DNA from 3 places in the Nonomuraea sp. NPDC050790 genome. Region 3 is predicted to be linked to each of the others. Evidence: riboswitches for the same ligand, from Rfam matches in the RefSeq annotation. Region 3 holds a riboswitch; each other region holds the start of a gene.
The links. A riboswitch is a leader RNA that binds a small molecule or an ion and turns the genes downstream of it on or off. The one in region 3 is predicted to bind cyclic di-AMP.

Region 1 (4,905 bases), on a different contig from region 3:
TAGACGGCCCAGCGCTGCTCGGCGTCGGCCTGGACGCCGAGCAGGCGGTAGATGAGGCGCTCCACGACGTTGTGCCTGGCGCTCGTGTACACGCGGTGCATGTAGTCGCCCAGCGGCTTGTGCGTGAGGACGAGCGCGAGGACGAGGGAGGCGATGAAGATCCAGCCCACTAGAACCGCTCCGGGAAAAGCAGGGCCGCGACCATGAAGATCACCAGACCGACGGCCACGACCAGGCCGGTGGCATTGATCGCGCTCACAGGCGCTCCACCGCCTTCACCACTAGCCCGAGGATCACGAACAACGCGATCGTCAGGACGACGAAGATGACGTCGGCCATCCCCACTCCTCAGCTCCGGAAAGTTGCTTGCTTCCGTAAGCAAAGCGGGTGATTTGGGGGCTTTTGCCGTTCTTGACGGCTTCCATACGCGCGCCCATCACCTTTTGACGCCCTCCCGACGCGGCGCGCCCGAGACCATCCGTTACGGCAGGCCACCGCCCCCACCCCCCGCCGCCCCCAGCACCGCCCGATCGTCCGGCGCTCCTCACGCCGGACGTGGTGCTCGCCGCCACGACGCCCGCTGGCCGCTTCCCACGGCCCCGGGCGCGCGCCCCCGTCCCTCGATCAGGGGCGCGCGCCGGCTCAGGACGCGGGCCGGGTGCGCCGCTTCATACCGGCGACCAGGGCTATGGCCAGGGCCGCGAGCAGGAGCGGAGCGGCCATCGCCGCCTCCGCGCCCGGTTCGGCGGCCGGGGCGGCGAGGAACTTGGCCGAGGACGACGACGCCGCGAGGTTCGGCCCCAGGTGCCCAGGAGCCTGGTCGGACGGCTGTTCTGGGCCGGGGGATTGAGGGGTTGTGTCCGGGTTGGGGGTGTCGGGGTTTTGGCGTGACGCGGCGGCGGCCTCGGTCTTGGCGGGGTAGCCGTAGCCGACGACCTTGCTCTGGTCGCGCTCCTTCCGCTTGGCGAAGCGGGCGTCGACGTTGCCCTCGATGGTGGTGATGCGGGCGCCGTCCACCTTCGTGACGATGCCGATGTGGTCGATGCCGTCGAGGCTCTTCCCGCCCGACCAGTCGTAGAAGACCAGCGCGCCGGGTTCCGGCCTGGTCCCCCACGCCCCCTGGTCGCGGAACCAGGCGGCGTGGTCGGGGGTGTAGGCGAACTGCCCGTACACCTCGGTGAGGCCGGCCTTGTCCGCGCCCCAGGCGAGGAACATGTCGCACCACGCCGCGTTCGAGAAGTCGTAGCTGCCGTCGACGTTCTTCTGGTACCACTCTCCGAACTTGGTGTATCCGGAGCCTTTCTCTGTGTAGCCGATCTCGGCGTCGAGCACCTCGATCAGTTTCTGGATCCCGTTCTCGAGGTCGGCGTTCATGGGCGCCGGCCGTTTCCGGGCATGGCGACAACGCGGTTTCGCACGCGTGCTCCTTGATCTCCTCTGCCGCCTACCGGGTTAGCTGACGGGTTCGGGCGAAGGAGTGCCCTACCGCTGCGAGCAGCGGATTCACCCCGGGAAACACGAGTGGGTCCCCGGCTCCCCCGGCGTGCACGGCCAGGAGACTCGGCGGTCGGTCGGTCATCGACCGATAAAGGAGGACCCTAGTTGCGGTCAACCCCTTACCGCAATTGTGTAATGGTAAAGAATGTCCGGATAAGGACGCTTCAAGGGACTACACTTTCGGGCTCCGGACGGTTTAAAGTTCAGGCAATCTCGAAGCTGTGACGGGCGGGGCTGGTGAAGACGAAGCGACGCCTGGGGTCGTGGGTGGTGGCGGTACTCCTGGCGGCCTGGGCTCTGGCTCGTGTCACCGGACTGGAGATCGGCTGGCCGGTCACCCAGTTGCTGACGCTGACGCCGCTCGGCGCGGTGCTGGCGGTGCTCGCCGCGGCGATCCTGTTCTTCCGCAACCGTGCCGCCGCTCTGGTGGCGCTGGTCTCGGCCGCCGCGATGGTCGCCGTGATCGTGCCCAGGGTCGTTCCCGATCCGGCTCCCGCCGGTGGGACCGCGCTGCGGGTGCTGACCGTGAACCTGTTCGGGCGGGCCGACGTCACGGCGGTCATCGACCTGGTCAAGCGGTTCGACGTGGACGTGTTCACCGCGCTGGAGCTCCGGCCCCGGCAGGTGGCCGCGCTGGAGGCGGCTGGGCTGGGGCGGCTTCTGCCGTACAGCGTGCTGGAGGAGGCGGACGGGCCGTCCGGCAGCGGCATCTACGCGCGCCACCCGCTGACCAAGGTCGAGGGGCTGTTCACCCCGGTCGGGCACAACATGCCGGCGGCCAGGCTCGCGCTGCCGTCCGGGCCGGTGGAGGTCGTGGCGGTGCACCCGAACCCGCCGTTGCCCCGTCTCTACGCGGAGTGGAACGTTGCAATGGCGGCGCTGCCGCCCGCCGCGCCGGGGCGGATCCTCGCCGGCGACTTCAACGCCAGCCTGGACCACCGCGCCTTCCGCGACCTGCTCGGCCGCGGCTACGTGGACGCCGCCGCGCAGGTGGGCAAGGGACTGGTCCCGACGTGGCCGCACGGTCGCGCGATCCCGCCGCTCATCACGATCGACCACATCCTCGTCGACCGTTCCATCGGGGTGCGGCGGGTGGAGATCTCCGACGTGCCGGGGACGGACCACCGGGCCGTCTTCGCGGACCTCAGTATCGGACAGCCGTAAAGCGGGTTTCGCGTGTCCTTTCACACAAGAGGTGGACGGAGTCACGCTCGGTCGCTAAACATGCGCCTGATGATGCCCCCCGAACATCTGCTCGTCCCCGCGCTCGCGCGAGCGGACACGATGCTGCGCGAGTGCGCGGCCCAGGCCGACGAGACCCCCGAACTCGCCCCGCTGGCCGGCGCCCTGCGCGCCGCCGCGGCCCGGCTCGCCGAGCCCATGCGGCTGGCCGTGGCGGGCCAGATCAAGCGTGGCAAGTCCACGCTGGTCAACGCGCTGCTCGGCGCGGACGTGGCGGTGACCGGCCGCGAGGAGCTGACGTTCAACGTGAACGAGCTGGTCCACGCCGCCCGGCCGACGCTGACCGTGCACTTCCGCGACGGCCCCGCGCGCCGGGTCGCCCCGGCGCAGTTCGCGCGCTGGACCGTCCGCGACGAGGCCCACCTCGCCGACCTCGGGCGCGTGCGCAAGGTCGAGTACGGCCTGCCCAACCCGTTCCTGCGCGACTTCCACCTCGTCGACACCCCCGGCCTGGGCAGCGTCTACGGCCAGGACTCCGCCAACACCCTGGCCACGATGGGCGTCAAGGACCCCGCCGTGCTGGAGCTGCTGGGCCGCGACCCCCAGACGCTCCACCAGGAGAGCATCGACGAGCTCGACCAGGCCGACGCCGTCCTCTACCTGTTCAGCCGGGACGTCAGCGGCCCCGACGTCGCCGCGGTCTCCGCCTTCCTCGGCGACCGAGCCGGCATGCTGACGCCGTTCAAGGCGTTCGGCGTGCTCAGCAGGTGCGACCAGAGCTGGCCGCCGGCGTTCGGCGACCCGCTGGCCTTCCATCCGCTGCGTGACGGCGCCGAGCAGGTCATCGACGTCTACCGGGGGTCCACCGACCTGAGCCGCCTGTTCTACCTGGTCGTCCCGGTCGCGGCCAAGGTCGCCGCCGGGGCGCAGGCGCTGGAGGAACGCCATCTGGCCTGGCTGCGCGAGCTGGCCTCGGTCTCCCCCGCCGAGCTGGCCGACGAGCTGAGCGACCTGCGCGAGTTCCAGGACGCCGCCGGTCCGCTACGGCCGGCGTACCGGAGAGAGCTTGTCGAGCTGCTCGGCGCGTGGGGCGTGCATCTGGCGTGCGCGGCGCTGCGCGACGGCCTCGACCCCGGCGCGCTCGCCGAGCACCTGGTCGAGGAGAGCGGCGTGGGCGGGCTGCGCCGGCTGATCAGCGGGCACTTCGGCAACCGGGCCGGTCTGATCAAGCTGGACCAGGCCATGATCTCGGTGCGGGCGGCGCTGGCGAGCGGCCGCGAGGGCCTGCCTCCGGACAGCGCCGCCAAGGCGGCCGCCGACGAGGTGGCCAGGCGGGTGGAGCGTTTCCGGCGTTCCGAGCACGGCTTCGCCGAGCTGACCGCGCTCGCCGCCCACTACCAGGGCGCGACCAGCCTGCGGCCGGCGGAGGCCGAGCAACTCCTGCAGGTCACCGGCGAGAAGGGCACCTCATGCGCGGCCCGGCTCGGCTTCGAGGACGACGAGCCGGTCAGCCGGATGATGCGACGAGCGAAGGAGCGAGCGCACCAATGGAACACCCGGATGAACGACCCCCTCACCGGCAGGGTCGACAGGCAGACGGCCCACACGATGGTGCGCAGCTACGAGCGGATCATGGACCGACTCCAGCTCGCCCAGCGCCTGCTCGACCCGGGGACCTGCTGAGCAGGCTGTTCGAGCCGCTGTTCCGGCCGCGCCGGCTCGCCGAGCACCTCCTGGTACGGCTGGCCGCCCTCACCGGCCGCCGCCGGGATCCCGCGGGACTCGGCACCGCCGCCCTGCTGGAGCACGCGCTGACCGAGGTCGAGACCCTCGAACACCGGCAGCGCGAGCTGGACCGCCAGGCGAAGGACCCGCACGAACCGAACCCGAAGCTGGTCGGCGCCCTGGTAGACCTCGCCGAACGCCTGGACGAGCTGCGCGAGCGCGACCTCGCCGCCGCCCCGGAGACGCCCGCGAAGCTCGTCGGCTGGGTCGCGGACCAGCTCACGCTGATGCTGCGCGAGGGCGAGGTGGAGCCGGTGGACGACCGCGGCGAGCTGGACCCGGAGCGGCACCAGGTCGTGGGCGTGCGCACCACGGACGAGCCCGACCTGCCGGGCACGATCGCCGAGACCGTCCGCCCCGGATACCAGTGGCGCGGGCGGGTCCTGCGCCCGCAGCAGGTGCTGGCCTACGTCGAGGAGCGGGCGCGATGAGCCACGAGGA
Region 2 (4,905 bases), on a different contig from region 3:
GACCCCGCCGGGGAAGGCGATCTCGCGTTCGTGGGACAGGTGCGCGGCGGCCTTGACGGTGTCCTGGACGTCGATCCCGCCGGGGGCGTCGACCTCGTAGACGTAGGGGCGCGGGAAGGCGTTGTCGATGTCCGTGCGCGTGCTGGTGCCGACGAAGGCGGACGGGCGGCCTTTGAGCACGTAGTCGGACAGGTTGGTCATTGACGGGTCGCGCGGGCGCAGGCCCTGCTCGAAGATCTCCTCGGGGGCCCGGTCCTCGGCGCGGTAGACCGGCGGGCGGTCGCGCCGCCAGATCGGGTAGGGCGTGATGCTCCTGACGTCCACGCTCCTGTCGGCCGCCGACTCCAGGTGGTTGCCGGGGCCTCGTACGGGCGTCGGCGGTCGGCCGCCGGGCGGGATCGCCCCGGAGCCCGTCTTGGGCGGCGGCTTGCGCAGCAGCGCCGACGCGCGTCCGAACAGGCGCAGCGCGCTGCGTTCCAGCAGGTCGGTCATCCGCTGGATGATCTCGCGCGCGGTCGTCCTGGCGCCGCCGACGGCGGGACCCACGGCGGCCAGCGAGGCGCCGCCCGTGGGACCGGAGAGCGCGACCAGCCGTGAGACGTGCAGCGCCAGCCGTATGATCAGGACGATCAGCGCCACCTTCATGGCGAGCACGATCAACGCGGACAGTCGCAGCGCGCCGCCGATGAGTAGCGCGGCGGTGACCGCGTCTCCGGAGCGATCCGAGGTGTCGCGCCACTCGCCGTCGAACGCCCTGACCCCTTCGCCGTCGTTCCCGGCCGTGGTCCTGGCGGCGTGCGCGGCCGCGGTGGAGGAGACGCGCGCCGCCGTCATCGCGAAGGCGATCCACCGGGTCCCTGCCTCGTACAGGCGGTCCTCGTCGGCTAGCGGCCAGGAGACCACGAGGTTGAGCAGCATGGCCAGCCCCGGCGGTGGCTGCAGCGCCACGTTGCCTCCTTGCCCGGTGATCACGTCCGACGCGCCACCCTACTGGGGCGGTGCGGTGGGCGCACTCAGTGCATGGAGATGTGGGGGTGGTCGAAATGGTTCTCGGTGACGCTGCCGCGGTCGCTCATCGCCCGCCAGCCCGAGCCCATGTTGATGCGCTGCTTCCAGATCACGTACTTCACGCCGAAGCGGTCCTTGTTCTTGATCGCCCAGGCCGCGATCTGGTCGCCGAGGGCCTGGTTGGCGGCCGTGGGCATGGAGCCGCCGGTGCTCATCATGAAGTCGCAGGCGCGGCCCAGCGGGTGCTCGCCGCCGCCGCCCGAGCGGTAGCAGCCGACCTCGAAGGGCAGGTTGAAGGTCTTCTTGATCTCGTCGCGGATGATCCGCATGCGGGAGGTGATGTTGTCGGAGCCGGAGGGCAGCTCGGGGGCCCAGGAGCCGTTGTTGCGCTTGCCGGTGCCGTACGGCATGAGGTCCTGGAGCTTGTCCTTGATGTCCTTGATGACGCCCTCGGCGGCCACGCGTTCCTTGGCGACGGTCTCGGCCTGCCCGGCGATCTGGGTGGTGAGCGAGGCGGCCTCGTCGGCGGCCTTCTTCTTCTGGTCGCGGGCGGCGGCGACGCCCGCGATGACCGCCTGCTCCTCGTCGGTGAGCTGCTCCAGTACGGCCGCGCCCGGCGCGTCCGGCGTGTACAGGAAGGGGGGCAGTGAGGTGCCGGTGCCCTGGTAGCGGAGCTGGGCGATCTCGGCCACCCGCCGCTCGGCGTCCACCAGCGCCTGCTCGGCGGCGGCCAGGCGGTCCTGGGCGGCCTTCTCGGCGTCCTTCGCCTTGGCGAGGGCCACGCGCTTGCCGTTGTAACTCTCGATGAGCGTGTCGACCTTGGTGTTGAGCTTCTTCAGCTCGGCCCGCAACTGCTTCTCGCTCGGCTTGGGCGCGGCCTGCGCGGTCGCCGGGGTGAGCGCCACAGCTGCGGCGGTGATCAGACCGATGGCCAAAGTCGCGGGGGACGCAACCGCCACGTGGGGCATTCCTCTCCATCTGCCGGCCGGGTTAGCTGACGGGTTCGGGCTGGGAGATGCCCTACCACCGAAGTGGATTCACCCCAGGTGAGGGTGGGTCCCCGGCTCCCGGGCAACACGCCCGGGATTAGGCGGCAACGGCTGTGACAACCGGTGCGTGAGGGATATTAGTAGTAAATCCCTGGTAACGCGACTTCAAGTGGAAACCAATTAGTGATCTACCTGTGATCGAAGGAGCCGCGCGGCCTCCTCGGGCAGCACGTCGTTGATGAAGGCCCCCATCGCCGACTCCGAACCCGCCAGGTACTTGAGCTTGCCGGGCGCGCGCCTGATCGAGAACAGCTCCAGGTGGAGATGTCCCAGCTCACGAAGGTGCCGCACCGGCGCCTGATGCCACGCCGAGATGTACGGCATGGCCACCCCGAAGATCCCGTCCAGCGCCCGCAGCACCGAGGTGTAGAGCGGCGCGAACGCCGCCCGCTCGGCCGAGGTCAGCGCCGCGAGGTCCGGCACCTGCCGGTGCGGGTAGAGATGCACCTCGTACGGCCAGCGCGCCGCGGCCGGCACGAAGGCGGTCCACAGGTCGTTGGCGGCCACGACCCGCTCCCCGGCCCGCTCGGCGGCCAGCACGTCCGCGAACAGCCCCGGCCGCCGTTGCGCCGCCGCGAGCTGCTGCCTGGTCCGCGGCGTCACGTACGGATAGGCGTAGATCTGCCCGTGCGGGTGGGTCAGCGTGATCCCGATCTCCTCGCCCCGGTTCTCGAACACGAAGACCTGCTCGACGCCCTCGATCGCGGACAGCTCGGCGGTGCGGTCCGCCCACGCCTCCATGACCAGCTCGACCTGCGCGTCGCTCAGCCGGGAGAACGAGGAGGAGTGGTCCGAGGTAAAGCACACCACCTCACACCGCCCCGCACCCGGCCGCACCTCACTCAAGCCCCCCACGTCCCGATAAGTCCCAAAATTTCCGCTGAAAGAGGGGAACCTGTTCTCGAACACCACCACGTCATAGTCGTGTGCCGGGATCTCCGAGGCCCGCGTGCCGGTCGACGGGCACAACGGGCACTCGTCGGCAGGCGGCATGAACGTCCGCGTCTGCCGGTGCCCCGCGATCGCGATCCACTCCTCGGTCAGCGGGTCGTAGCGCAGCTCGGAGGCGACCGGCCGGGGGTCGAGCGGCCGCCGGTCCACCGCGCTCCTGTCGGCGTCGTCGCGCCGGTCGAAGTAGATCAGCTCTCGCCCGTCGGCCAGGTGGGTGATGGTGCGCTTCACTGCGTGCCCTCCGCGATGATCAGTTCTCCGACGCGCTCCGCCAGCTCGGCCCGCGCCTCGGCGGGCAGCCCCTGGTCGGTGATGACAACGTCGGCCTCGTTCAGGTCGGCGATCGTGCTGATGCCGACGGTGTTCCACTTGGTGTGGTCGGCGGGCACGACGAGGCGGTGCGCGGCGGCCACCAGCTCCCTGTCGGTCTCCGACTCCAGCAGGTTCGGCGTGGTGAAGCCGGCCCGCACGCTCATGCCGTGCACGCCCAGGAACAGCGTGTCCACGTGCAGCCGGCGGATGGCGGCGACCGCGACGGGGCCGACCAGCGCGTCGGAGGGCGTGCGCACGCCGCCGGTCAGCACGACCGTGCGGTCGGCGCGCGGGGCGCGGTGGAAGACGTCCGCCACCGGGACCGAGTTCGTGATGACGGTGAGGTCGGCGACCGAGACCAGGTGATGGGCCAGCGCCCACGTGGTGGTGCCCGCCGACAGGGCGACCGCGGTGCCCGGCCCGACCAGTGCGGCCGCGCGGCGCGCGATCGCCTCCTTCTCCTGCTGCTGGCGGGCGGACTTGGCGGTGAAGCCCGGCTCCTCGGTGGATCCGGGTCCGAGCGCGGTCGCGCCGCCGTGCACCTTCTCCAGCAGGCCGCGCTCGGCCAGCGACTCGAGGTCGCGCCTGACCGTCATGTCGGAGACGCCGAGCTCGCGCACGAGGTCGGCCACGCGGACGCCGCCGCTGGCCCGGACCCGTTCGAGGATCGTCTGCTGCCGCTGCTGCGCGAGCACGCGCCCTCCTTCCAACAAGTTCAAACAGATTATGACATGAACATGTTGAAGAATGTGAGGACGCTTGCCGGGGGCCCTGGTCTGGGATACGCATGCCGTACCGCTCAAAGACCCCGCTCAAGGGAGGACGACGGATGGCAAGGCGCGCCCGCAAGTCCAGAGCACGCAAGAAGAAGAAGGCCAACCACGGCAAGCGCCCCGCAGCGCGCTGACGGTCACCCGGCCGCGGTGAGCTCCTTCACGGCGGCCGAAACCGCCCGGTGGAACGTCGGGTAGGCGTAGATCATCTCGTCCAGCCTGGTGAGCGGCACGCGCGCGTGGACGGCCAGCGTGAGCAGCCCCAGCACCTCGCCGCCGGGCGGGGCCGCGACCGTCGCCCCGACCAGGACGCCGTCGGCGGCCACCAGCTTGACCAGCCCCTCCGCCTGGGCGATGTAGCCGCGGGTGCCCAGGTCGCCGACGGCGGTGCGCACGTCCAGGCCCTGGTCGCGGGCCTGCGCCTCGGTCAGGCCCACCGAGCCGATCTCGGGGTCGGTGAAGGTCACCCGGGGCACGGCGTGGTACTCGGCCTCGTGGACCGCTTCGCCGAGGATCTCCTTGACCACGATGTTCGCGTGGTACATCGACATGTGCGTGAACGCGCCCTTGCCGACCGCGTCGCCGATCGCCCAGACGCCCTCGGCCGCGCGCATCCGCGCGTCCACGGGGATCGCCCTGGCGCTCTCGTCGAGGCCGATCGCGCCGACGCCCAGCGCCTTCAGATCCACCCTGCGGCCCGTCGCCACCAGCAGCCGCTGCGCCCGCGCCCCGGCGACGTCGAAGAGCCCGCCGTCATGGTCGACGCGCGCCACCTTGGCCGAGGTACGCACGTCGATGCCCTGATCGGTGAA
Region 3 (4,905 bases):
CAGCAGCGTGTCGTAGACGACGATGCGGCGGGTGGCGCCGAAGCCGGAGACGTAGGCGTTGAGCGCGGTGGTGCGGCGGGAGGCGTCGGCGACGAGCACGTCCTCGACCAGCACGCCGTCCCGCTCGGCCATGGCCAGCAGGCTGGTACGCAGCGGCGAGGCCGGCATGGAACGGAAGTCGTTGAACAGCGGCTCGAAGACGACCGGATACACGAACGAGGCGGCGACGGTCAGCCCGGCGGCGCCCACGGCCGCGGGCACCCACCAGCGCCGGAACCTGCGCGCCAGACCCACCAGCGCCACGATCATGATGGACAGCAGCACGACCCGCACCGCGATGTTCTTCAGCCGGTCGCCGCTCCACGCCGCCCATTCCTGGGTGGACAGGCCGAACTCGCGCAGCCGTACCTCGAACCACATGCCGAGCGGCCAGCGCACGACCTCGACCAGCGCGGTGAGCAGCAGCACGCCCAGCACGGCTCGCAGCCACCACGGGCCCCTGAGCCGTCCCAGGACCTTCGCGCCGAGCGGCGTGGCGACCAGCAGCCCCGCGAACAGGATCGTGAGGCCGAGCGACAGGTACGACGGCAGGCTGGTGGCCGCGTCGAACGCCTGCGACCTGGCGATCTCGGCGGCGGAGAAGTCGCGGGCCGGGTCGGGGGCGACCTGGGGCGCGTCCGGCGGCAGGGCCCGCCAGGGCGTGGTGAGCGCGGCGGCCACGACCACGGCGGCGCCGAGCACGACGGCGGCGACCCCGGCCTGGCGCCGTACCCGCGCGGGGGCCTTCTCCCGCTGATCGGTCACTCGAGTTCCTTCCTTAGGTAGGCGCGCCACCCGGCGGCCAGCTCGCGGGCGGGCAGGGGCAGGGCCCGCTCCACACCCAGCCGCCGCGCGTCGCGGTAGAACCTCACCAGCCTGTCCTCGCCGAAGCGCGCGGCGAGGAAGCGACACGCCAGCCAGGCCTCCTGGTAGGACTGTGCCAGCCGCGCGGCCCCCGGCGCGAACGCGCCCGCTCCCGGCAGTTCCCGCGGCACCCGGCCCGCGCGCACCTCGGCGGCCAGTTCCGCCGCCGCCACGGGCACGGCCAGTGCGGCGTCCTTGTAGGCCACGTAGTCGGCGAAGCCCTCGTACAGCCAGGCGGGCAGCCCGCCGGTCCCCGCGGCCACGTGGGTGAGCTCGTGGGCGAGCACGACGTCGCGCCCGGTGGGGGTGAGCCGGGCGTAGTTCTCGGGGATCACGATGACCCTGCCGTCGTGGGCGAGCGCGGCCAGTCCCTCGGCGGAGGCCGTGCCCGCCGTCCGCGCCGCCTGCGCCGCGTCGGCGGCGACCTCGACGCTGGGGCGCACCGGATGGCCGAGCACCGCCGCCACCCGCTCCGCCGCCCGCCGCGCGCGCAGCGACAGGTCCGCGCGGTCCACCCCGTCCCGAGGGGTACGGCCGGCCGGCTCGCGCGCGCAGCCGACCGGCACGACGACCAGGAGGGCCGCGAGGGCGGCGCGACGGCTCACGACCACGGCCCCGATGGTAGCCGGACGCGCGAAGGCCCCGTCCCGGGAGGGGACGGGGCCTTTCGGACCGGGCGGCTACAGACCGGGCCGGACGGCTCCTGCGAAGGACGACTTGCGCCATCCGCCGAGCTTCTCGATGCGCACCCGCTTGCCCGAACTGGGCGAGTGGACCATCTTGCCGTCGCCGACGTACATGCCGACGTGGCCTCGACCGCGGAAGAACAGCAGGTCACCCGGCTGCAGCGACTTCCACGAGATCTTCTTCTTGATGCGCGCGTACTGGCTGTGCGTCACGCGGGGGATCTTGACTCCGGCCTTCTTCCAGGCGTACTGGACGAGACCGGAGCAGTCGAAGGCGCCGGGTCCCGTTCCGCCGTAGCGGTACGGGTCGCCGATCTGCGCCCTTGCCGCGGAGACGGCCTTGCGGGCCTTGCTCTTCTGCCGTGCAGTCGCCGACTGCTTCGCCGTCTTGGCCGTCACGGTGGTCTTGACCGCGGTCTGCGCCTGGGCCGCCGGGGCATGGAGGGCGAACCCTCCGGCCGTCACGGTCATGGCGATCGCCGCACCACTCAAGACAAGACGACGGGGGTTGTGCAGGGAGGTAGACAGGATTTCTCCTTGGTTCTTCCACGAACGCCTACCGGGTTAGCTGACGGATTCGGGCCTGGAAGTCGCCCTACGGCACGCCGAAACGCGCCGATTCACCCCTTGATCCCGGGGGAATGGGATCGGTGGTTCCCCGGCTCCGTGCCTCCTGGCTGCACGGACTCGGCAGGTCACGGCCCCTTGTCGAGCAGGGGGTGACCGGCGGATCTCTGTGGGACTCGGCGACATGGCTTGTTCGCCGCGACGCCAGAACGTACTCGCGGGTTCACGGCTCGGCAAAGTCCCGGCAAAGTTGTCAAGATCCGACAGAGGTGTCAGTCAAGTCGGGAACTCCTGCTGGACACAGGGGTCCGTTACCGGAATGTGACCCTCCTCACACTTGGAGCTCCAGGGGGTGAGTCAGGTCCCATTCGTCACACCTGTCACACGGGTCACAGCGGTCAGCCGGAAGCCGGTCGGCTGGTGCCGTACCTCCTCGATCTCCTTCAGCCGCGCCGCGTGCTCGCCGCCGAGATACCGGAAGAGGTACGGCACCCGCCGCATCCGCACGACCTCGAACCGGGCGGCGACGGCGTCGAGCATGTCCCCGGCGGGCGAGTGGTCGACGTGCGCCGCGCGCCATCGGGCCAGGGGGTCGGGCTCGGGCCGGTCGAAGCGGCCGAGCAGCCTCCCGACGTCGTAGAACCAGGTCGCGGCGGCCGCGTCGGCCCAGTCCCAGGCGAACTCGTCCACCACCAGCCGGCCGCCGGGCCGCAGCAGCGCGGCCGTCCGGTCGAGCGCGGCCTCCAGCGGGTGCATGTGGTGCAGCGACAGTGACAGCACGATGACGTCGAACGGGTCGTCCTCGTAGACCGTCAGGTCGGCCTCCCGCGCGGGCACCCCCGCCGCCCTGGCCGCGGACGGGTCGAGGTCGATGGCGGTGACGTCGTGTCCGCGCGCGATCAGCGCCGCGGCCAGGGCGCCCGCGCCGCAGCCCGCGTCGAGCACGCGGGCGGGGGCGTCGGGGAGCGCGGAGAGCATCCAGGTGTCCATGACCCGATCGTGCGCGGCCCGAGCCATGCGCACCACTGCGGGATCGGCATGAAAGACATAAGCTCCATGCATGCTTGACGTCTGGTCGCTGAAGGTGCTGTCAGAGGTGGGGCGGCTGGGGTCGTTCTCGGCCGCCGCCGAGGCGCTGTCGATGACCCAACCGGCCGTCTCCCGGCAGATCGCCGCCCTGGAGCGCCGGGCCGGGGTGCTGCTGTTCCACCGGCTGCCACGCGGCGTACGCCCCACCGGCGCCGGACAGGCCGCCCTGGAGCAGGCCGCGCACGTGCTCGACGGGATCGCGCTGCTGGAGACCCGGCTGGCCGCGCATGCGAGCGGCGAGCGCGGGCGGGTGCGGGTGCAGGCGTTCCCGAGCGCCGCCACCGCGTACGTGCCCGAGTGCTTCCGCCTCTTCGCCGCCCGCCACCCGGCGGTCGAGCTGTCGCTGACCGTGGGCGGGGGCGCCGCCGCCGTCCTGTCCGGACAGGCCGACCTCGCGCTGGTGACGTCGTGGGACCCCGCGCCGCAGGGCCTGGAGCTGGTGCCGCTGCTCGACGACGAGCTGCTGGTCGCACTGCCGGGCGCGCATCCGCTGGCGGGCGGCGACAGCGTGCGGCTGCGGGCGCTGGCCGGGGAGGCGTGGATCGACGGCAGCCACCCCGACTGCCTCGGGCCGCTGTCGGAGCTCGCCGCCGCGCTCGGGGCGCCGCCACGTGTCAGCCACCTGTGCGACGACTGGAACGGCCGTCAGGGGCTCGTGGCGGCGGGCGTCGGCGTGATGGTCTTCCCGTCGATCGCCGGGGGGACGGCCGTGCGCCCGGACATCAGGCTCCTGCGTCCCGAGCCCGCCCTGCCCGCGCGCCGCGTCCTCGCCGCCGTCCTGCCCGCGCCGGGGCGCTCACCCGCCGTGGAGGAACTGCTGCGCACCATGCTCGGGTACGGCCGGCCGTGACGCCACTCAGGGGCGGATGGCGCCCACGACCCGCCTGCCGTAGGAGGAGAACTTGACCACCTTGATGACGTCGCCGGTCTGGGGCGCGTGCACGATGTTGCCGTTGCCCGCGTAGATGGTGACGTGGCCGAGGCCCTCACTGAAGATCAGGTCACCGGGCCGCAGCGAGTCCATCGAGACGCGGCGCTTGGCCCCCCACGCCCACTGCTGCCAGGTCGTGCGCGGCAGCGAGACGCCGCCCGCCCGCCACGACGCCTGGGTGAAGCCCGAGCAGTCGTACCCGCGTGGCCCGGTGCCGCCGTAGATGTAGGGCTTGCCGACCTGCGCGAACGCGAACTGCAGCACCGCCGCGGCGTTGCCGGTGGCGGGGCCGGTGTACTTGATGCCGGTGCTGTTGGGGTCGCCCGCGTTGTACGCGCCGAGTTCGCGCAGGAGCTTCTTCTGCTCCTGGATGAGCTTGAGGATCTCCGCGCGTTCCTTCTCGACCTTGTCGCGCTCGTCGTCGGCGGCGACCAGGGCGTCCTGGGCGAGGTCGCGCTGGGTCTTGAGCCCCTTGTTCTCCCGGTCGAACGCGGCCAGCCGCTCGGCGCGCTCGGCCTGGAGCTGGCCGGTGAGCGCCATGCCGCCGAGCAGGCCCGAGGGGTCGCCCTGCCCCATCAGCGTGGGCCAGGAGGTCATGTCGGCGCCGATCTGGTAGTCGTTGACTGCCATGTTGATGACCTGGGCGCGCAGGCGGGCCACGGAGGCCAGCTTCTCCTTGTAGGTGGCGTTGAGCGTGCCGTACTTCTTCTTGGCCGCCTTGTGGCGTTC

Region 1: linked by a shared signal. The riboswitch ahead of ACIBEJ_RS30060 (CHAP domain-containing protein) and the one ahead of ACIBEJ_RS28100 (C40 family peptidase) in region 3 are both predicted to bind cyclic di-AMP.
Region 2: linked by a shared signal. The riboswitch ahead of ACIBEJ_RS36145 (coiled-coil domain-containing protein) and the one ahead of ACIBEJ_RS28100 (C40 family peptidase) in region 3 are both predicted to bind cyclic di-AMP.

What each region holds. Positions count from the first base shown of each region.
Region 1 covers NZ_JBITGF010000006.1:137,732-142,636, reverse strand. Annotated here, with positions in the region: gene kdpA (potassium-transporting ATPase subunit KdpA) at 1-170, opposite strand, end outside; gene kdpF (K(+)-transporting ATPase subunit F) at 170-259, opposite strand; gene ACIBEJ_RS30060 (CHAP domain-containing protein) at 643-1,374, opposite strand; cyclic di-AMP (ydaO/yuaA leader) riboswitch at 1,429-1,576, opposite strand; gene ACIBEJ_RS30055 (endonuclease/exonuclease/phosphatase family protein) at 1,735-2,661, shown strand; gene ACIBEJ_RS30050 (dynamin family protein) at 2,731-4,362, shown strand; gene ACIBEJ_RS30045 (nucleotide exchange factor GrpE) at 4,356-4,895, shown strand; gene ACIBEJ_RS30040 (dynamin family protein) at 4,892-4,905, shown strand, end outside.
Region 2 covers NZ_JBITGF010000007.1:633,543-638,447, forward strand. Annotated here, with positions in the region: gene ACIBEJ_RS36140 (hypothetical protein) at 1-948, opposite strand, end outside; gene ACIBEJ_RS36145 (coiled-coil domain-containing protein) at 1,014-1,967, opposite strand; cyclic di-AMP (ydaO/yuaA leader) riboswitch at 1,974-2,111, opposite strand; gene galT (galactose-1-phosphate uridylyltransferase) at 2,178-3,239, opposite strand; gene ACIBEJ_RS36155 (DeoR/GlpR family DNA-binding transcription regulator) at 3,236-4,015, opposite strand; gene ACIBEJ_RS36160 (50S ribosomal protein bL37) at 4,150-4,227, shown strand; gene ACIBEJ_RS36165 (dihydrolipoyl dehydrogenase family protein) at 4,231-4,905, opposite strand, start outside.
Region 3 covers NZ_JBITGF010000005.1:620,721-625,625, forward strand. Annotated here, with positions in the region: gene ACIBEJ_RS28090 (M48 family metallopeptidase) at 1-804, opposite strand, end outside; gene ACIBEJ_RS28095 (hypothetical protein) at 801-1,514, opposite strand; gene ACIBEJ_RS28100 (C40 family peptidase) at 1,584-2,060, opposite strand; cyclic di-AMP (ydaO/yuaA leader) riboswitch at 2,128-2,292, opposite strand; gene ACIBEJ_RS28105 (class I SAM-dependent methyltransferase) at 2,514-3,146, opposite strand; gene ACIBEJ_RS28110 (LysR family transcriptional regulator) at 3,217-4,095, shown strand; gene ACIBEJ_RS28115 (NlpC/P60 family protein) at 4,102-4,905, opposite strand, start outside.